Regions from separate parts of the Xanthomonas sp. F1 genome, predicted to be linked through region 2. Evidence: riboswitches for the same ligand, from Rfam matches in the RefSeq annotation. Region 2 holds a riboswitch; each other region holds the start of a gene.
What was found. A riboswitch is a leader RNA that binds a small molecule or an ion and turns the genes downstream of it on or off. The one in region 2 is predicted to bind cobalamin.
Positions count from the first base shown of each region.

Region 1: it holds a riboswitch for cobalamin, as region 2 does, so the genes downstream of both, GGR71_RS19530 (ribonucleoside-diphosphate reductase subunit alpha) here and metE (5-methyltetrahydropteroyltriglutamate--homocysteine S-methyltransferase) in region 2, are expected to answer to the same signal.
Region 3: it holds a riboswitch for cobalamin, as region 2 does, so the genes downstream of both, btuB (TonB-dependent vitamin B12 receptor) here and metE (5-methyltetrahydropteroyltriglutamate--homocysteine S-methyltransferase) in region 2, are expected to answer to the same signal.

Region 1 covers NZ_JACHOK010000013.1:4,968-11,582, forward strand. Annotated here, with positions in the region: gene GGR71_RS19520 (flavodoxin) at 1-257, opposite strand, end outside; gene GGR71_RS19525 (ribonucleotide-diphosphate reductase subunit beta) at 352-1,392, opposite strand; gene GGR71_RS19530 (ribonucleoside-diphosphate reductase subunit alpha) at 1,500-3,917, opposite strand; cobalamin riboswitch at 4,099-4,317, opposite strand; gene GGR71_RS21225 (hypothetical protein) at 4,538-4,669, opposite strand; gene GGR71_RS19535 (SIR2 family NAD-dependent protein deacylase) at 4,731-5,504, opposite strand; gene GGR71_RS19540 (organic hydroperoxide resistance protein) at 5,675-6,106, opposite strand; gene GGR71_RS19545 (MarR family winged helix-turn-helix transcriptional regulator) at 6,181-6,615, opposite strand, start outside.
Region 2 covers NZ_JACHOK010000010.1:19,296-25,910, forward strand. Annotated here, with positions in the region: gene GGR71_RS17765 (PDZ domain-containing protein) at 146-1,267, shown strand; gene metE (5-methyltetrahydropteroyltriglutamate--homocysteine S-methyltransferase) at 1,488-3,779, opposite strand; cobalamin riboswitch at 3,991-4,244, opposite strand; gene GGR71_RS17775 (pepsin/retropepsin-like aspartic protease family protein) at 4,519-5,487, shown strand; gene GGR71_RS17780 (winged helix-turn-helix transcriptional regulator) at 5,972-6,415, opposite strand; gene GGR71_RS17785 (aromatic alcohol reductase) at 6,509-6,615, shown strand, end outside.
Region 3 covers NZ_JACHOK010000003.1:86,377-92,991, reverse strand. Annotated here, with positions in the region: gene GGR71_RS09340 (phasin family protein) at 247-624, shown strand; gene bioD (dethiobiotin synthase) at 1,043-1,732, opposite strand; gene GGR71_RS09330 (GAF domain-containing protein) at 1,849-2,331, shown strand; gene GGR71_RS09325 (TfoX/Sxy family protein) at 2,328-2,756, shown strand; cobalamin riboswitch at 2,782-2,998, shown strand; gene btuB (TonB-dependent vitamin B12 receptor) at 3,113-4,984, shown strand; gene gph (phosphoglycolate phosphatase) at 5,475-6,128, opposite strand; gene dinB (DNA polymerase IV) at 6,561-6,615, opposite strand, start outside.

The DNA.
Region 1 (6,615 bases), on a different contig from region 2:
CCGGTCGCCTCGACCAGCTCGGCGATGTAGCGCTTCATCTCCGCCGGCGTGCGCCCGGCGTTGTCGCTCCAGCTGCCGAGCAGATGCAGATCGAAGTCCGCCGCACGCGCGGCATCGCCGAGCGCGCCCTGCAGCGTCTGCAGGTCGGTGTGGATCCAGGTCACCGCGTGCCCGGCCGCCTCGCACTGCGCATGCACGCGGCGGGCGACGTCGCGGGTGTTGCCGCTGAGCGAAGCGTAGGCGAGCAGGATACGCATGGGGCGGGGATTAGGGAGTGGGGAGTGGGGATTCGTCAGAGCGCGGAGACCTGCTTTTACCAATCCCCATTCCCGATTCCCCAATCCCGGCTCTTCACAGATCGTCGAAGCCGTTGTCCGAGTTGGTCTTCTTGTAGCTGGCGTTGCGCATCTCGAAGAAGTCGGTCTTGGTCTCGGTGAAGTTGTCGGCGTAGGCCTTGATCCACGGCATCACGTTGTCGCTGGCGCCGCTGTACAGCTTCTCGATGCCAAGCATGCCGGACATCTTGTTGGCGCGGTACTTCACGTACTGGATCATCTCGTCCACGTCGATGCCCTCGATGCCGTCGAGCACTTCCGAGGACCACTCGGTCTCCAGGCAGATCGCGTGTTCGAAGGCCTGGTGCACGTAGTCGGTCAGCTCGTTGGTCTGCAGCTCGGCGTTCTCGCCGATGATGGCGCGGATCAGCTCGCTGATGAACTTGGTGTGGGCCAGTTCGTCGCGGTTGATGAAGCTGATGATCTTGCCGGTGCCGGTCATGCGGTTCTGCCGCACCAGGTTGTAGAAATACGCGAAGCCGGAATAGAAGTTGATGCCTTCCAGGATCGAGGACTGGATCAGCGAGCGCAGCAGGGTCTCTGCGGTCTTCTCGCGCATGAAGTCGTCGTAGGCCTGCATGATCGGCTGGTTGCGCGCGATGATGGTCGGATGCGTCCGCGCGATCTCGAACACGCGGTTCTGGTCGGCCAGGCCGGCGATCGACGCCAGCACGTACGAGTAGCTCTCGTTGTGGATCACTTCCTGCTGGCCGATGATCGCGGCGTTGGCGTGCGCGGCCGGGTCGGTGATGTATTCGGCGACGTTGTAGATGAAGCGCGTCTGCGGCGAATCCAGCGTGGCCAGCAGGCCGATGATCGAGTCGTAGGCGTTCTTCTCGCGCGCCGACAGCTCCCCGTACTGCTTGGCATCGCCCTTCATGTCCACTTCGTCGGGGATCCAGAAGTTGGTCGACAGCTCCTTGTACGCCCGGTAGAAGGACGGGTACGGGATGTCGTTCCAGTTGAGGATGCCGCTGGTGGTGCCGTTGATGATGCCGGTGGAACGGTTGGGGTGCAGCGGTTCGAGGATCTTGATGCGGTCGAGCGCGATGGCCATGGATGTGCTTCGTCAAGTCGGGTGAACGGCGCCGGCAGGCGGCGCGGGAATGCGAAACGCACGGCGACCATGGGCCGCCGCGCGCTGGTGGCGTCAGACGCCGGCGATCAGCTCGAGCACCACTCGCACTCGCTGATGTCGATGTCGTTGGAACGCACGTAGTACGTGGTCTTCAGGCCTTCTTTCCATGCGGTCATGTGCAGGTCCAGCAGGGTGCTGGCGCGGATGCCGCTGGGCACGTAGAAGTTGAAGCTGATCGACTGGTCGACGTGGCGCTGGCGGCGCGCGTTCTGGCGCACGCTGGCGAACTGGTCGACCTTGTAGGCGCCCTTCTCGTAGTACGGATAGGTGTCCACGGTCAGGCCCGGCGCCACCACTGGACGGCGGAAGTCCTTCTTCTCTTCGTAGTAGAACGCGCTGTAGATCGGGTCGATCGAGGCGGTGGAGCCGGCGATCTGCGCGGTGCTCATGTTCGGCGCCACCGCCACCATCCAGGCGTTGCGCACGCCGTGCACGCTCACCTGCGCGGCCAGTTCCTGCCACTGCGCGCTGTCGTAGCCGCGCTTGCTGAAGTACTCGCCGTTCTGCCAGTCGCTGCCCTTGAACACCTTGTACGCGCCCTTCTCCTTGGCCAGCGCCAGGCTCGCCTGGATGGTCAGGTAGTTGATGCGCTCGTACAGCGTGTCGCTGTACTCCTCGGCCGCCGGCGAATTCCAGTCGATGCCCTTCTGCGCCAGCAGGTGGTGCCAGCCGAAGGTGCCCAGGCCGATCGCCCGGTACTTCTGGTTGGTGATGGTGGCCTGCGGCACCGGCAGCTCGTTGAGGTCGATGACGTTGTCGAGCATGCGCACCTGCACGCGGATCAGCCGCTCCAGGATGTCCGGCGACAGCAGGTCCGGCTGCGCGGTGACCGCGCGGCCCAGGTTCACCGAGGACAGGTTGCACACGACGAAGTCGCCGGCCTGCTTGGTGGTGACGATCTGGTCGCCGCTGATCATCTCCTGGATGACCCGCGTCGGGCTCATGTTCTGCAGGATCTCGGTGCACAGGTTGCTGGAATACACCATGCCCTGGTGCTTGTTCGGGTTCATGCGATTGACTTCGTCGCGATAGAACATGAACGGGTTGCCGGTCTCCAGCTGGCTGACCATGATCCGCTTGAACATGTCGATGGCCTTGACCACCTTGCGGCCGATGCGCTCGTCGGCCACCACTTCCTCGTAGCGGGCGCGGAAGCTGCCTTCGCCGCGCTTCTCGTCGAAGAAGTCCTGCAGATACCAGCCCTTGACCTCCTTCACCTCGTGCGGGTCGAACAGGTACCACTCGCCGCGGCGCTCCACCGCTTCCATGAAGATGTCCGGCACGCACACCGCGGTGAACACGTCGTGCGCGCGCAGGCGCTGGTCGCCGTTGTTCAGGCGCAGGTCCAGGAACGCCTCGATGTCGCGGTGCCAGATGTCCAGGTACACGGCGATGGCGCCCTTGCGCTGGCCGAGCTGGTCCACCGACACGGCGGTGTTGTTGAGTTGCTTGATCCACGGCACCACGCCGCCGCTGGAGTTCTTGACCCCACGGATCGCCGAGCCGGACGAACGCACGTAGCCCAGGTAGGCGCCGACGCCGCCGCCGTGCTTGGACACGCGCGCCACGTCGGTGTTGGAGTCGTAGATGCCCTGCAGGCTGTCGTCGACAGTGTCGATGAAGCAGCTCGACAGCTGCCCGCCGATCTTGCCGGCGTTGGCCAGGGTCGGCGTGGCCACGGTCATGTACAGGTTGGACAGCGCCCAGTAGGCCTCGCCGACCAGCTGCATGCGGCGCTCGCGCGGCTTCTCGTCCTGCATCAGGTACAGGGCGATGGTCAGCCAGCGCTCCTGCGGCAGTTCGTAGACCTTGCGCGAGTTGTCGGTGGCCAGGTAGCGCGTGGCCAGCAGGTACAGGCCGTTGTAGGCGAACAGCTTGTCGCGCTCCGGATCGATCATGCGGCCGGCTTCGGCCAGTTCGTCCTTGGAGTAGTTCTTGAGGATGTCGATCGAGTACACGCCGCGGTCGGCCAGGCTTTCCTGCAGGCCGACGTAGGAGCCGTACTTCTCGCCGGCATCGTAGAAACGATTCTTGCTGGCGCGCTTGTACAGGCGGTCCAGGTACAGGCGCGCAGCGAAGTACTCCCACTCCGGCGTGGCGATGTCCACGCGCGACTCGGCCTCGCGGATCAGGTAGTCGACCATGTCGTCGGCCGACAGGCTTTCCTTCTTCTCGATGAAGGCGAAGGCCTTGCGCTCGTAGTCGCTCACGTCCAGCTGCGGGAACTCGGCGTGGATCCGGTCCAGGGTGCGCTGCAGGCGCGAGCGGTCGAAGGCCATGCGGCGGTTGCCGCCGTCCTTGACGATCCAGGTCACGGCGCGCTGGTCGTTGCTCGGCTCGCTGCTGGCCGGCTCCGGCTGGGCGGTGGCGGTAGCGGCAGCAGTCGAGGGGTCGACGGCGGCGTCGACGGACGCGGTGGCCGGCAGGCTGTGGGTCTGGCTCATGAAGGTCTCCAAGCGTGGTGCACGCGGCCGCCCGACCCTCGCAGGCAGCGGTCCGACCGGGTTCGCAGGTGGGCAGGCGGTGTCGCGAAGACTGCAAACGGCGCAGGCACCAGGCCTGCGGGCGGTCAACGCTGCACCGACCCTCTCCCCCCGGAGAGCGCGCGGTCGGCGCCGCGCGGTGTGCTTCGCGCGGCTGTCGGCAGGTCTTCGGGCTGATGGGCAACGGCCGTGGCCGGTTCCTAGCCCGTCGCTTCCCAAGGCGGGCGCCTCAGTGCGGATGACGGGTTCGTTCCCAATTACCGCTGCGGGGCAGCGCCGGAGTTGGCGTTGGCACGCCGCACCGGCTTCCCTTTTGATCCCGCGGCTTGTGGCCGCCGGAACCGACCACCCCAAGATAGTGTGGTCGCTCGACGACGTCAACGCTAAATATGGGTCAAATTACGAAAACCTAAGCCTGCCAACGGTTTGCCGTCGGCCGCCGGTTTCGGCCCCGCCGCGGAGAACGTCCGCGGCCGTAACGGGGCCGTGAAGCCGGTCCTCGGAGAGCGGCGAGATGCCATCGAAACGGCCCGCCGGCCCCCGGGCGCGCGCCCTCCCGGCCATCCGCCCCGCCGGCCGGCTCAGTCGCCTTTCTTGTGCTTGCGCGGCTTGAGGGACTTCGTGTTTCCCGGAATGTCCTTGTTGTCTCGCTGACGCCGATCCGGCTTGCCGGTGCTCTTTGCGATGCGCTTGGGGCCAGGTTTGATGCCCATCATCACACTCCTTGGGTGGCCGACCGAAGCAATCGAAGGCAATCTCCAACGTGCAGCGGCCTCATCGGGCCACCAGGCACTGCTGCAACAGCAATGGCAGGGCCACCGCCGCGCTGTCGCGCCAGTGCAGATCGGCGCGCGCCGACAGCGCGCTGGGTTCGGGGTTGATCTCGACCACGCAGGCGCCGCGCTCCTTGGCCTGCAGCGGCAGGCTGGCGGCCGGATAGACCAGGCCGGAACTGCCGATCACCAGCACCAGGTCGGCGGCGTCGGCCGCCGTCTGCGCACGCGTCCACTCCATCGCCGGCAGCGCCTCGCCGAACCACACCACGCCCGGGCGTACCGTGCCGCCACAGGCCGCGCACACCGGCGGCGCCAGGCGCTGGCTGGGCGTGTGCACGTCCACCGGCGGCAGCAGCCCGCGCCAGGGTTGGCCGCAGTCGCTGCAGCGCAGCGCCGACAGGCGGCCGTGCACGTGCGCGGCGACCTCGCTGTCGGCGCGCTGGTGCAGGTCGTCCACGTTCTGGGTCACCAGCGTGGTGTGGCGGACCTCGGCCAGGTGCGCCAGCGCGCGATGCCCGGCGTGCGGCTGCGCCAGCGCCACGATCGCCATGCGCCAGCGATACCAGCCCCAGACCAGTGCAGGGTCGGCGCGCCAGGCGTCCTCGGTGGCCAGTTGCTCGGGATCGAAGCGCGACCACAGGCTGTCGTCCTGGCCGCGGAAGGTCGGCACCCCGCTCTCGGCGGACATGCCGGCGCCGGTCAGCACCAGCACACGGCGCGCGCCCTGAATGAAGGCGGCGACGGTCTCGGCGTTGTAGGCGGAACTGAGCATGGCGCGCTCGACTTGATGAAGCGCACACTATTGCATTGACGCAAGGCGGTCTCAATGTGCATGGCAGCACGCGCGGCCGCCCGCTCCCGCAACGCGAACGGGCGGCCAGTGGCCGCCCGTTGCGTGTCGCCAAGGTCCGGCGCAGGCGCCGGCCCAAACCTTCCGCTGACTCAGTCGAGCACGACCAGCTTGACGTCGATGTTGCCGCGCGTGGCGTTGGAGTACGGGCACACCTGGTGCGCCTTCTCCACCAGCGATTCCAGCGTCGCCCGCTCCAGGCCCGGCACGGCGATGCGCAGCTCCACGGCGATGCCGAAGCCGCCCGGGATCTGGCCGATGCCGACATGGCCCTCGATGCTCGGCTCGGCCGGCAGCTTCACTTTCTCCTGCCCGGCGACGAACTTCAGCGCACCGATGAAGCAGGCCGAATAGCCAGCCGCGAACAGCTGCTCCGGGTTGGTGCCGTCGCCGCCGGCGCCGCCCAGCTCGCGCGGGGTCGACAGCTTGACGTCCAACGCCTTGTCCGGAGTGGCGGCGCGGCCGTCGCGGCCCCCGGTGGCGGTGGCAGTGGCGGTGTAGACGATGGTGGTCGGTGAAGCCATGGTGGTTCTCCTTGGAGGGCGGCGCCGCGGCGCCATGGGTTAGAGGGGATGGGGTGATCGGGGGCGGGAACCGCTCAGGCCGCGGCCTGCAGCTTGCCGCGGACTTCTTCCAGATCCTGCTTGAGCCGGGTCAGTTGCTGCAGGTCGCAGGCGACCGCGCACAGCACGCCTTCCGGCACCGCCTGCGCACGGGCGCGCAGGGCCTGGCCTTCGGCGGTCAGCGCGATCAGCACGCGGCGCTCGTCGGCGGCGGCGCGGCGGCGGGTCAGCAGGCCGACCGCCTCCAGGCGCTTGAGCAGCGGGGTCAGCGTGGCCGAATCCAGGAACAGCTTCTCGCCGATGTCCGAGACGCTGCAGCCGTCCTGTTCCCACAGCACCAGCATCACCAAGTACTGCGGATAGGTCAGGCCGAGCTCGCCCAGCAGCCCGCGGTAGAGCTTGTGCATCGCCAGGTTGGCCGAATACAGCGCGAAGCACAGCTGGGTGTCCAGCTTCAGCAGCGCGGTGGC
Region 2 (6,615 bases):
ATACCCCGCTGCGATGACAGTTCCACTCTGCGCTGCAGCACTTCAGGCCACTGCGGGCTGCGGCCAGCACGGAGATGGGATAGTGTGCACAGCGGGGCGGCGCCGCGGCGCCGATGGCAATGCAGAGTGTCTAGGGGGATTGCAGATGCTGCGCAATGCGGTGTATCTCGCTGTCGTGTTCTTCACCGGCCTGGCGCCGGTAGTGGCCCGCGCGCAATCGCCCGCGCCGAGCCAGTCCGGATTCGCCTTCTGCAGCGTGACCGATACCGGCAGCGTGCCGGCCAAGATCTGGGTCTCGCCGGTGTTCGCGCTGTCCTATCCTGCCGACGTCGGCAGCCAACTGCAGCGCAGCAACGCGCTGGCGGGTGCGTTTCTGCGCCACGTGGGCACCCTCGGCGGTGCCGGGAACAAGGAATGCGCGCTCGCTGCCGGACGCGAGGACGTCCAGGCGTTGCGCGAACAGCAGCGCGCGCTATGGGATAAACGTCTGTTCCTGATGAAGGCCGGCAGTTGGCGCGACGTGGACTGGACTCCGTCGCCGGAGGATGCCGTCGCCCAAGCGCCGGCGCAGCGCACGCGCTATTTCTACTGCTACGCCACCCAGGTGGATATTCCCGATCGCAGCGACCGCGCGCGCACCGTCGCCAGCCAGGTCTTCGCCATGCCGAGCGGTGCCGATCCGATGGCGGTCTACACCCAGAGCCAGGCCTATGCCGAGGCATTCAAGCAGGTCGTGGGTGCGCATGGACAGCCGGAGGACGGCACGTCGTGTACGGCGTACGATACCCAAGGCGAAGCGGACAAGGCCAGCCGCGACTATCGAAAGTTGATGGGTGGCTTCAACACCAAGTTCGCCGAGGTGCCATGGCGGCCGAGCGAAGTCGCACCGGGTGCGCCCCCGGTCACGCCGGCGGTGTCCGCGCCGCACGCCGCAGCGCCTGCAGCGCCCAGGCTGCTGGGCGTGCGCATCGTGCCGGTCACGGCGGAACTGGTGCTGGCGGCCGGCCTGCCTTCGCCGCGCGGGGCGTGGGTGGTGGAGGTGTTCGATGGCATCGCCGCCCGTGCCGGCATCAAGCCGATGGACGTGCTGCTGGAGATCGCCGGCCAACCGGTCGTCGGCTTCGAGGACGTGCCGCGGCTGGTCGCTGCGGCGGCTGCGGATGTTCCGGTGCCGGTGAAGCTGTGGCGCGATCGCCGCGAGCACGTGCTGAGCGTGGTGTTTCCGGCAGGTGTTGCGCCAGTGGCGACGGCACCGGCTGCCCAGTAGACCTGGTCGCCACGCACGGCGTGTGCGGCAGCCATGCTGGTCCTCCCATGCCGCAGCGGACGCGGCGTGGCGCCGGCTGGTGTAGCGGGTCAACGCATCCCGCCCATGTCGCCCGCAGGCATGGCGAAGGGTGCCCGTGCTGCGGGCGAGCCTGCATCGCCGTCTTGCAACACGATGCCCGGCGTTGTTCATGCCGGGCATCGTGTGCGCAAGCGGCTGATTACGCCGCCTGTGCCGGTTGTGCACGCAGTTGCCGCGCCGCCGCTACCATCGCCTGCAGCGCATTGCGGGTTTCCGCCCAGCCGCGAGTCTTCAGCCCGCAATCCGGGTTGACCCACAATTGCTGCGGATCCAGCACCGCACGCGCCTTCTCCAGCAACGCCACCATCTCCTGCGTGCTCGGCACGCGCGGCGAGTGGATGTCGTATACGCCCGGCCCGATCGCGTTCGGGTAACGGAAGCGCACGAAGGCATCGAGCAGTTCCATGCGCGAGCGCGAGGTCTCGATCGAGATCACGTCCGCGTCCATCGCCGCCACCGCCTCGATGATGTCGTTGAACTCCGAGTAGCACATGTGGGTGTGGATCTGCGTGGCATCGCGCACGCCGGCCGCGGCGATGCGGAAGCTCTGCACCGCCCAGTCCAGGTACGCCTGCCAGTCGGCGCGGCGCAGCGGCAGGCCTTCGCGGATCGCCGGCTCGTCGATCTGGATCACGCCGATGCCGGCCGCCTCCAGGTCGCGCACCTCGTCGCGCAGCGCCAGCGCGATCTGCCGGCAGGTCTGCGCGCGCTCCTGGTCGTCGCGCACGAACGACCACTGCAGCACCGTCACCGGCCCGGTCAGCATGCCCTTCATCGGCCGCTCGGTCAGCGACTGCGCGTACTGGGTCCAGCGCAGCGTCATCGGCGCCGGGCGCCGCACGTCGCCGTAGATGATCGGCGGCTTCACGCAACGCGAGCCGTAGCTCTGCACCCAGCCGTGCCGGGTGAAGGCGAAGCCGTCGAGTTGCTCGCCGAAGTACTCGACCATGTCGTTGCGCTCGAACTCGCCGTGCACCAGCACGTCCAGGCCCAGTTGCTCCTGCGCGCGCACGCAGCGCTCGGTTTCGGCCGCCAGGAACGCGTCGTACGCGGCATCGTCGAGCTTGCCGGCCTTGTGCTGCGCACGCGCCTGCCGCACCTGTTCGGTCTGCGGGAACGAGCCGATCGTGGTGGTCGGATACAGCGGCAGCCGCAGCGCCGCCTGCTGCGCCTGGTGGCGCTGCGCGTACGGCGACTGCCGGCGGCCGGCGTCGTCGGTCAGCGCGTCGACCCGCCGCGCCACCTCGGCGCGGTGCACGCGCGCCGAGGCGCGGCGGCTGGCCAGCGCATCGCGCGCTTCGGCCAGTGCGACCTGCGCCTGCGGCTGGTCGTCCAGCGCGTCGGCCAGGGTGCGCAGTTCCTGCAGCTTCTGCCTGGCGAAGGCCAGCCAGCCGACCAGTTCGCGGTCCAGCTTGGTCTCCTGCTGCAGATCCACCGGCACGTGCAGCAGCGAGCACGACGGTGCCAGCCACAGCCGCTCGCGGCCGACATGGCCGGCGGCGTAGCGGGCCAGGGTCAGCGCGTTGTCCAGCGGCGTGCGCCACACATTGCGGCCGTTGACCAGGCCGGCCGAGAGCACGCGCCCGGCCGGCAGCGCCTGCAGCACCGCGTCCAGTTGCGCCACGCCGCGCACCAGGTCCACGTGCACGCCGTCCACCGGCAGCGCCATCGCCAGTTCCAGGTTGTCGCCCAGCTCACCGAAGTAGCTGGTCAGCAGCAGCTTCGGCCGTGGCGCCTGCGCCAGGACGTCATAGGCGCGGCGATAGGCGGCGCGTGCGGCGTCGTCCAGGTCCAGCACCAGCGCCGGTTCGTCGAGCTGCACCCAGCCGGCGCCGGCGGCATGCAGGCGCTGCAGCAGTTCGGCGTACACCGGCAGCAGGCTCTCCAGCAGTGCCCAGCGGTCGCTGCCGTCCACGGTCTTGGACAGCGCCAGGAACGTCACCGGCCCGATCAGCACCGGCCGGGTCTGGATGCCTTGCGCCTTGGCTTCCAGGAACTCCACCACCGGCTTGTCGCCGCGCAGGCGGAAGTGCTGGCGCCGCGCCAGCTCCGGCACCAGGTAGTGGTAGTTGGTGTCGAACCACTTGGTCATTTCCAGCGCGTGCAGGTCCAGGCCGTGTTCCTGCGTGCCGCGTGCCATCGCGAAGTAGCCGGCCAACGGATCGGCATCGGCCAGCGCGCGGTAGCGCTGCGGGATCGCATCGAACAGGAACGCGGTGTCGAGCATCGCGTCGTACAGGCTGAAGTCGTTGCTGGGCGGCACGTCCACCCCGGCCTCGCGTTGCAGTTGCCAGTGGCGCAGGCGCAGGTCGCGTGCGGTGTCCTGCAGTTGCGCGCCGTCGATGTCGCGGCGCCAGTAGCGTTCCAGCGCCTGCTTGAGCTCGCGCCGCGCACCGATGCGCGGGAAGCCCAGGTTGGTCACGATCGTCATGTTGCGTTTCCTCATTGCGTTCAAGGGCATTGAGGAACGAAGGAACCGCGCGCCGCGCGTCCCGTTCGCACGGACCGCCCGCCACGCCAGCGACCTTCGCCCCCGCGGGCGAACCGGTACCGCGCGGGCAGGCGGACGGCGCGGCGCGGCGCACGGCCGGGTCGCGGTCCGGCCGCCTCCCCGCGGAGGCGCCAGGTCGAATCGGAGGACGCACGGTCCTCCGGCCGGGGCCGGTATTCGGGCTGATGGACACGCGCACCGTGCCGGCTGCGCACCTACTGTCCGTCGCTTCCCAGGCCGGCATGCGCCGGCCCAGTGCCATTGACGGAGGTCGTTTCCATTCACCGCTGCGGGGCAGCTCCGGAATGGGCAGGCGCTTGCGGCGCCGGCCGTCACCGGATTCCCGTTTAAATTCATCCCTTCATCCGAATGAAGCGATGAATACCTTCGGCGAGCGCACGATAGGCCGGATGCGGCGGGCGGTCAAGGGCGTTGCACACTCGCCGCGTGGTGGCGAGCGCCGGCCGGGGCATGCGGCGAGGGGGCGCAGCGTTTCCTGCCGTCTCGCCGTGGGGAGGTGCGTGGCTGCGCAGGTGCGTGCGGTCCGTCGCGGCGACTGCGTCGCTGCTTGCTGGCCATGTTTCCCCGATAGACTCTGGCGCGTTCTCCGACGCAGACATGGCACGGCGTGCCGATGCGCTGCGTTGCCCCCGCCATTGCTTCGCCAAGGTCAGCCTGGATGTCCAGAATCCCGCCGTTCCGTTCGTCGTTGCGCGCCTCGCTGCTCGGGCTCGCACTTGCTGCAGGTGCCGTGTCTGCCGATCCGGTCGGCCCGCCGGGTCCGGGTGCGTCCACCTCCGCGACGGTGCCCTTTTCCACCGCGACGATCGGCGAAGCCACACGCCCGATCATCGAGGTGCAGTTGAACGGTCACCCCAGCAAGATGATGGTGCACGCGAACGCGTCGCTGTATGTGCAGGTGATCCATCGCATCGCCAGCCAGGTCGGCGTCAGCGACCTGCGTCATCAGGGCGCGTTCGGCATCGAGTCGCCCGGCAAGGTCAGCACGCTCGGACGCGACGAGGGCGTTCTGGATCGGCTTACGATCGGCGGCGCCACCGTGACGAACGTGCCGGTGTCGGTCTTCGAGACGCCGGAACCCGACGCCGACGTGGGCATGCTCGGCATCGGCTGGCTCCGCGCGAACCGCGTGGTCCTGGACTATCCCGGCAAGCGCATCCTGGTCAGCCCGGATGCGACGCAGACCTCCAACTTGCGCACGCGCTTGCTTGGTGTCGGCTATGTGGCGCTGCCCATGCAGTTCGACGAGAAGGCGAACCGCTACGTCGTCAGAGCGACGCATGGGCGGGTAGAGCGCGCGATGGTCGTCAGCACGGTCGGCAATGTCGTCGTCGACGAGGCGTTCGCGCACCAGGCCGGCGTGAAAAAGGGCGCGGTCGCCGGGGAGATGTACGGTCCGAAAGGTGCACAGCTCCACCGCTATCGCACCAAGCAGCCGGTCGTCGTGGGGATCGGCACGTGGTCGTCCAAACCGGTGAGCGATGCCGCCATCGAGGATGTCTACGCCTATGCGAGCCAGCCACGTCCGGACGGCGAGGCCAACGGCGGAATGCTGGGCGCGGATTTCCTGACCAACGCCGGTGCGGTGATCGACTTCGGCGGCAAGACGCTCTATCTGCGCAGGTAGCCGGCGCGACCCAAGAACGGCCATCGTGCGGCCGCCTTTTCGCGGAGGCGCCAGGTCGCACAGGAGAGCGCACGATTCCCGGCCGGGGCCGGCTTCGCGCTTGATGGGCCGGCGCACTGTCTGCGCGCCCCGTCGCTTTCCGGTCCGACGTGCGCCCGGCCCAGTGCCACCGATGGAAGCTGTGACGTGGCCGCGGTACTGGCCAGCCTCGGCGGGCCGCCGCCGGCCAGCGTGCTGGTGATCTTCGCCCATGCCCGGGCGTCCCCGCCAACAACGTCGTCAAATCCCCAACCTGATCTTGCTGCAGTTCGGCATCAACACCCTGGGTCAGATCGGCTGAGGCACGCCGATCCGCGCACGTGGACGCTGATCCCTGGCGGCGGCGTGCTCCCGCGCTGTTGCCGTGGCACGCGCCGCCAATGCGGCGAGTACGAGCGTCAGAGTGCACACACCAACGGTAATGACCGTGCGCACAACGTCAGCGCTACGCTACGTCTTTCCCGGCTGACGTGTGAGCAGCTCCGTTGTCCGCGTGCGCCGCATCGAACGCTTGGCGACACGTATGGAAGTCTTCGGCCCGCTCGACGACCCAGGTCCACATGGGAATCATCAGGATGAGCAGGTCCTTGCCCAGGGGCGTGATGGTGTACTCCACGCGGGGCGGGACCTCTCCGAAATCGTGCCTGCTGATCAATCCGTCCCGCTCCAGGTGACGAAGGGTTCGCGTCAGCATGCGCTGCGTGATTCCCCGCATTCGGCGCGCCACATCGGCATGACGCAGCGTTCCGTAAACGCCAAGCGCGTGAATGATGCCGAGCGACCAGCGATTGCCCGCATGCGACAGCACCTCGCGCCGCAAGCCGTCGTCGTCTGCGCTCATGCCATCGCATATCGACTGCGAATGTTGCAGCAGTGCCTCGGAACTCATGACTGGAGCGATCGGTATCATGCGTGTGCCTTCTTATGCGCTGTCTGCACGGGAGGCAGAATCGGCGCCATCGTACACACACGTGGTCATCCGATGTCCTCCCAACAGCACAGTGCACCCTCCAGGTCCATTCTTGTCCTTGGCGCCGGCGAGCTTGGCTTGCCGGTCATTCGCAACCTCGCCCAACTCGCCGGACAGCA
Region 3 (6,615 bases), on a different contig from region 2:
CGCAAGGGCGGCATCGCGACCACCGAGGGCCTTCCGTGCAGGCCCGCCTGTGCGTCGTAGCGCGCAGTTGGCGCTTGCCAGAGACGCAGAGGCGCCCAGTGAGCGCGGGAGAAAATTGCGCCAAACCATTGATCCGAAAGGCAGCTTGAACGAACCCTGAGCGGCTTCAGAAAATTTTGTTGCATCGCAGCAGAATGGGCGTATGTTGCACTGCAACAGCAGTCGGCATTCCAACGGAGTTGCATGATGTCCGCTCAATTCAACGATCAGTTCAGCAGCTACACCCAGCAGTTCGCCGCCGCCGCGGCGCGTGCCAATCGCCTGGCGCTGGAAAGCGCCGAGAGCGTGTTCGGCGTGCAGTTGAAGACCTTCGAGAAGAACGTGTCGGCCACCACCGGCTTCCTCGGTGAGCTGACCGAAGCGCGCGACCTGGGCACCGTGCAGGCGCTGTGGCCGAAGGGCCTGCAGATCGCCCGCGACAACTTCGAGCGGCTGGCCACGGCCAACCAGGAAGTGTTCGGCCTGGGCCTGAAGACCTCCGAGGCCATCGGCCAGCTCGCCAAGCACCAGTTCGAAGCGGCGACCGAACAGGCCACGCCGAAGGCCAAGCCCGCCGCCAAGTAACACCCGATTCGACGTCGCTGCGGTCCGCCGCCCGACGCACCCTCGGTCTGCATGGGTCCCTCCCCCCGTGCAACCCCAGGCCCGGTAGATCCCTCCCTCTACCGGGCCTTTTTTGTGGGCGGGATTTGGGAGTGGGGATTGGGGATTTGCCGATTTCGCGCGCTGCTGGCTTTCCTTGTGGGAGAGGCTTCATCCCCCCGATGCTTCGTCAGAAACCGGCAGATCTCCTTCTTCTATCGGGCTTATCCATGCGCGTGCACCGAGCGTGGAACCGGGTAGTCGGATTAGCCCGTCGCGCAGTGCCGGGACGTCTTGTGTTTGTGGGAGGGGCTTCAGCCCCGACGCCTCAGCAAAGACGCGTCGGGACTGAAGTCCCTCCCACAAAAGGCGGTAGTGCGGCGCGCGCCCCAGCGATCGATCAGCCGGGCGACATTCCCGCCCACGGTTGCAGCTCCGCGGCCAACTGCGCGGCCTGCGGTTGCGGCCGGTACGGCAACCGTCCCCAGCACGGTATCGGCAACCGCGCGCGCAGCATCGCCATGTTGTCGTCGATGCGCTCCATCGCCGGGTCGATCTCGTTGCCGATCCAGCCGATGCACTGCAGGCCGTCGGCGGCGATCGCCGCGGCGCTGAGCCGGGCGTGGTTGAGGCAGCCCAGACGCAGGCCGACCACCAGCACCACCGGCAGCCGCAGCGCGCGCGCCAGATCGGCCTGATCCAGCGTCGCCGACAGCGGCGCCGCCCAGCCGCCTACGCCTTCCACCACCACCACGTCGGCCTGCGCGCGCAGGCGCGCGAAGGCAGCCACGATCGGTGCCAGTTCGAGTTGCACACCGGCATCGGCGGCGGCCAGTTCCGGCGCCAGCGGCAGCGGCAGCGCGTACGGGTTGAGATCGTCATAGTGCGGGCGCGGTGCGCTGGCCTCCTGCAGCGCCAGTGCGTCCTCGTTGCGCCAGCCGTCGGCCTCGCGCGTGCAGCCACTGGCCACCGGCTTCATGCCCACCGCGCGCTGGCCGCGCGCGCGCAAGGCATGCAGCAGCGCGGTGCTGGCGATGGTCTTGCCGATGCCGGTATCGGTGCCGGTGACGTAGAAGGCGGGAACAGCCATGCGAAACCCTGTCGGTTGGCCGGCGGGACGCGCGGCGGCGCGCAGGATAGCCGGGCGCGCCGCGCGCGTCAGCCGCCGCGGTGCCGACGGACGCAGCGCGCTGCTAGACTCGCGCGATGTTCGCCTCGTCCTCGCTCACCGGCAGCAAGCCGGAACAGTACGCCCAGTTGCTCGACCAGGCCCGTGCCCTGGTCGCCGGGGAGCCCGACCGCATCGCCAATGCCGCCAATCTGGCGGCGCTGGTGTACCACGCGCTGCCGCGGCTGAACTGGGTCGGTTTTTACTTCCACGACGGCAAGGAACTGGTGGTGGGGCCGTTCCAGGGCCTGCCCGCCTGCGTGCGCATTCCGCTGCACAAGGGCGTCTGTGGCGCGGCCGCGAGCAGCGGCCAGACCCAGCGCATCGACGACGTGGAGGCGTTCCCCGGGCACATCGCCTGCGATGCGGCCTCGCGGTCGGAACTGGTGGTGCCGCTGCTGCGCGACGGCGCGCTGGTGGGCGTGTTCGACCTGGACAGCCCCGACCTGGCCCGCTTCGACGCCGACGACCAGCACGGCCTGGAAGCGATCGCCCAGGTCTTCGTCGACAGCCTGCAATGAGCACGACCAAGCTGCGCAACATCGGCCCAAAGAGCGCGGCCTGGCTGCGCCAGGTCGGCGTGCGCACGCAGCAGGACCTGGAGGCGGCCGGCGCGGTCGGCGCCTTCGTCAAGGTCAAGCGCGCCGGCTTCAAGCCCAGCCTCAACCTGCTGTACTCGCTGGAAGGCGCGCTCAGCGGCTGCCACTGGCAGGACCTGTCCGAGGCGCGGCGCGCGCAGTTGCTGGGCGAGCTGGAGACCGCGACGGCGGCGCTGCCGGCGCAGCGCGGCCTGCAGGTCGCCGGGCCGGTGGCGACGACGCATTTCGACCGCGACGACACGCGTGACGACGATGACGCTGGCGGCGCCTACGCGTCCGACACGCACGACACGCCGGTGGGCGACCACCACGGCGACGACGACGGCCACGGCGCGCACGCCGACTGAGCCGCGCGGGCAGCGGCGATCGCGTACAATCGCGCCGCTTCAAGGTGACCCGCCGGCTCCGGCCAGCGGGTTGAAACGGGAAGCCGGTGCGTCTTGCGACAAGGCCGGCGCTGCCCCCGCAACGGTAAGCGATCCGCGCTGACGACCTGCGCCACTGTGCCTGGGCATGGGAAGGCGTCGCAGCCGGGAGGTCCGCCTCCCCGATCGCCAGCCCGGAGACCGGCCTTGCAGTTCACTGGTTGCGATGCGGAGGGCGTCGCGGCGTGCCGCGCCGCGTCCGGCGCCGTCCGCTTGCACCTTCCGTTCGCGACTCCCTTGCCGTCACAGCGCGCAGCCGCGCGCCGGAGTTGCCACCCATGTCGTCCCGCCTGCTTTCGGTCGCGATCGCGACCGCCCTGTCCCTGCCCGCGCTGGCCCACGCCGCCGACGCCGCCACCGACCTCGACCAGGTCCTGGTCACCGCCACCCGCACCCAGATCTCGGTGGAGGACAGCGTGGTGCCGGCGCAGGTCATCGACCGCGCGGAGATCGAGCGCAGCCAGGCCACGTCGCTGGCGCAGCTGCTGCAGGGCCGCGCCGGCATCGGCGTCTCCAACCAGGGCGGTCTGGGCAAGCTGACCACGCTGAACCTGCGCGGCAGCGAATCGGACCACGTGCTGGTGCTGGTGGACGGCGTGCGCATCGGCTCGGCCAGCGCCGGCCTGGCCGCGTTCCAGGACCTGCCGCTGAGCCAGATCGAGCGCATCGAGATCGTGCGCGGCCCGCGTTCGAGCCTGTATGGCTCCGACGCGATCGGCGGCGTCATCCAGATCTTCACCCGCCGCGGCGGCCAGGGCTTCCAGCAGAACCTGAGCCTGGGCGGCGGCAGCCACGGCCTGCGCGAGGCCGGTGCCGGCTTCAGCAACCGCGGTGAGCGCGGCTGGCTGGCCGTGCAGGGCGGCTACCAGAAGACCGACGGCATCAATGCCTGCAACGGCTCGGCCACGCTGTTCGCGGGCTGCTTCGTCGACCAGCCCGACCGCGACGGCTACCGCAACGTCTCGCTGAGCGCGCGCGGCGGCTACGCGTTGACCGACACGCTGCGCATCGAAGGCCAGGCGCTGAACATCGACAGCCGCAACGAATACGACGGCGACGCGCTGTTCGCCGGCAACGAGGCCGACAACACCCAGCAGGTGTTCAGCGGCAAGCTCGACTGGACCCCGTCCGATCGCCTGCACCTGGCCGCGCAGCTCGGCCGCAACGTCGACGACGCCGACAGCTACTACCGTGCGCCGGGCGCACGCACCCGCAGCTTCGTCAGCACCTTCGACAGCCGCCGCGACACCGCCGCGCTGCAGGGCGACGTCACCCTGGCCGAAGGCCACCTGCTCAGCGTCGGCAGCGACTGGCAGCGCGAGCACGTCACCAGCACCACCGCCTTCGACGTCGACAGCCGCGACAACACCGGCGTGTTCGCCGAGTACCAGGGCCGCTTCGGCGCGCAGCAGGTGCAGGCCAGCGTGCGCAGCGACGACAACGAGCAATTCGGCGAGCACACCACTGGCAGCCTCGGCTGGGGCCTGGCACTGGCACATGGCCTCAAGCTCACCGCCAGCGTCGGCACCGGCTTCAAGGCGCCGACCTTCAACGACCTGTACTACCCGTTCGCCGGCAATCCGGAACTGAAGCCGGAGCGCTCCAAGAGCGGCAACCTCGGCATTGCGCAGTACGCCGACAGCTGGAACTGGACCTTCAACGCCTACGAGACCCGGGTCAAGGACCTGATCTCCTACGATGCGGTCAGCTTCCTGCCGGTCAACGTGGACGAGGCGCGGATCCGCGGCGCCGAACTGACCGGCTATGCACTGCTGGCCGGCTGGGAGTTGTCGGCGCAACTGAGCCACACCGATCCGCGCAACCGCAGCGACAGTGGCAATCGCGACAACTGGCTGGCGCGCCGCGCGCAGAACACCGCGCGCCTGGACGTGGACCGCGGCATCGGCCCGGTCAAGCTCGGCGTCACCGTCTTCGGCAGTGGCCACCGCTTCGACGACGCGGCCAACCGCGTGCGCCTGGCCGGCTACGGCACCGTCGACCTGCGCGCGGAATACGCGTTCACCCCAGACTGGACGCTGCAGGCAAAGGCCAGCAACGTGTTCGACCGCGACTACCAGACGGTGAACTGGTACAACCAGCCGGGTCGTGAGTACGCGCTGACCCTGCGCTACGCGCCGGCAGCGCGCTGAGTCGGTGTCCCGCGCTGCGCCGGCGGGCGTGGCGCGGGGCAACAGCGCGGAAAACACGCGCGTCTTTTTTGTAGGAGCGGCTTCAGCCGCGACGGGCTTTCCCGGGGAAGCCCGTCGCGGCTGAAGCCGCTCCTACGAAAGGCGGCGGTATGTGCGAACACGCCGGATGTAGATGCGTGCATTTTCAAGCGCGCGCATGCGCGATGCATCGCGCAGTTGGTCGCCCGCGATACGGGCCGCTGGCTGCCGAACGCAAACACCCGCCCTCGTACTCATGCATCGCGACGCAAACCTGACAGTTCGGCGCGCGCTACGCGCCCGGACCCTCACCCCAACCCCTCTCCCGGGGGGAGAGGGGCGTACTGCGTCATCGACTGCAGGAGCGGCGTCAGCCGCGATGGGCGTTCCCGGGAAAGCCCGTCGCGGCTAAGCCGCTCCTACGACACAGCTGGATCTTCGCGCTGCGCCGGGGCGCTGCGCAGCCATCGTGTCAGCGCAGTCGCAGCAGCTCGCGCAAATCATCCATCAGCAACACCACGTCGGCCGTTGCCAGATCCAGATCGCGCGGATAGCCGTAGCGCACCAGCGCCACCGGCATGCCGGCGGCGTGGCCGGCCTGGAGGTCGGTTCCCGAATCGCCAACCATCAAACAGCGCGCCGGCGGTTGCGCGAACTGCTGCGCCAGGTGCAGCAGCGGCGCCGGGCTGGGCTTGCGCTCGGGCAGGCTGTCGCCGCCCAGCACGGCAGAAAACAGATCGGCCACACCCAGATGGCGCAGCAGCGGTGGCACCATCGCCGACGGCTTGTTGGTGCACAGTGCCAGCGTCACCCCAGCCGCATGCAACTGCGTCAGCGCCTCGGCCGCGCCGGGATACAGCCGCGGACTGCGCAACAGGCATTCGGCATAGTGGCGCATGAAGGTCGGCATGACCGTCTCGATCGGCGTGGCGTCACCGGCATGCCGCCACGCGATCTCGACCAGCTTGCGCACGCCCTCGCCGATCCAGCCGAGCACGGTCGCCTCCGGCACCCGCGGCAAGCCGAAGTCGGCCAGCGTGCGGTTCAGCGCCTCGGCAATGTCGGCGCCGCTGTCGACCAGGGTGCCGTCCAGGTCGAACACCACCAATGCATACGGAAACGTCATGTCGTACCAATGCGGGAGAAGAAGTCCGCATTGTAGGTGGCGCAGAGCCGCTATGCGGTCGCGGCAAACAAGCACAGGCGACGCGCGTTTCCGGCCCTGGCTTACCACGCGCGCGAGCGCATGACGCCACGCGCACATCACCAATGACGCCCCCCATGTCGCAAGCCAAGCGTCCCTGAGCGCGCGACAAGGTCGGCCAGCATGACCACAGGATCGGGCAACTGCTCCAATCCGTACAGCATGCCCATGTGGGAGGGACTTTAGTCCCGACACGGGAGGGGATGAGGACCGCGTTCCTGGTTCGCACGCGTCGCCTTGGTTGCTTCAACCGATGCGCCGGTGACGGTGCGACCGTCGTGGTGCCGCCTGGCCAACGGACGAAACAATCCACACACCGGGCAAAACACGGTACGGCCTCCGCGCGCGACCGCCTCACCCGAACAAGCGCCCCTGCGCCTGCCCCGGCTCACGCTCGTGAAAGCCGGAC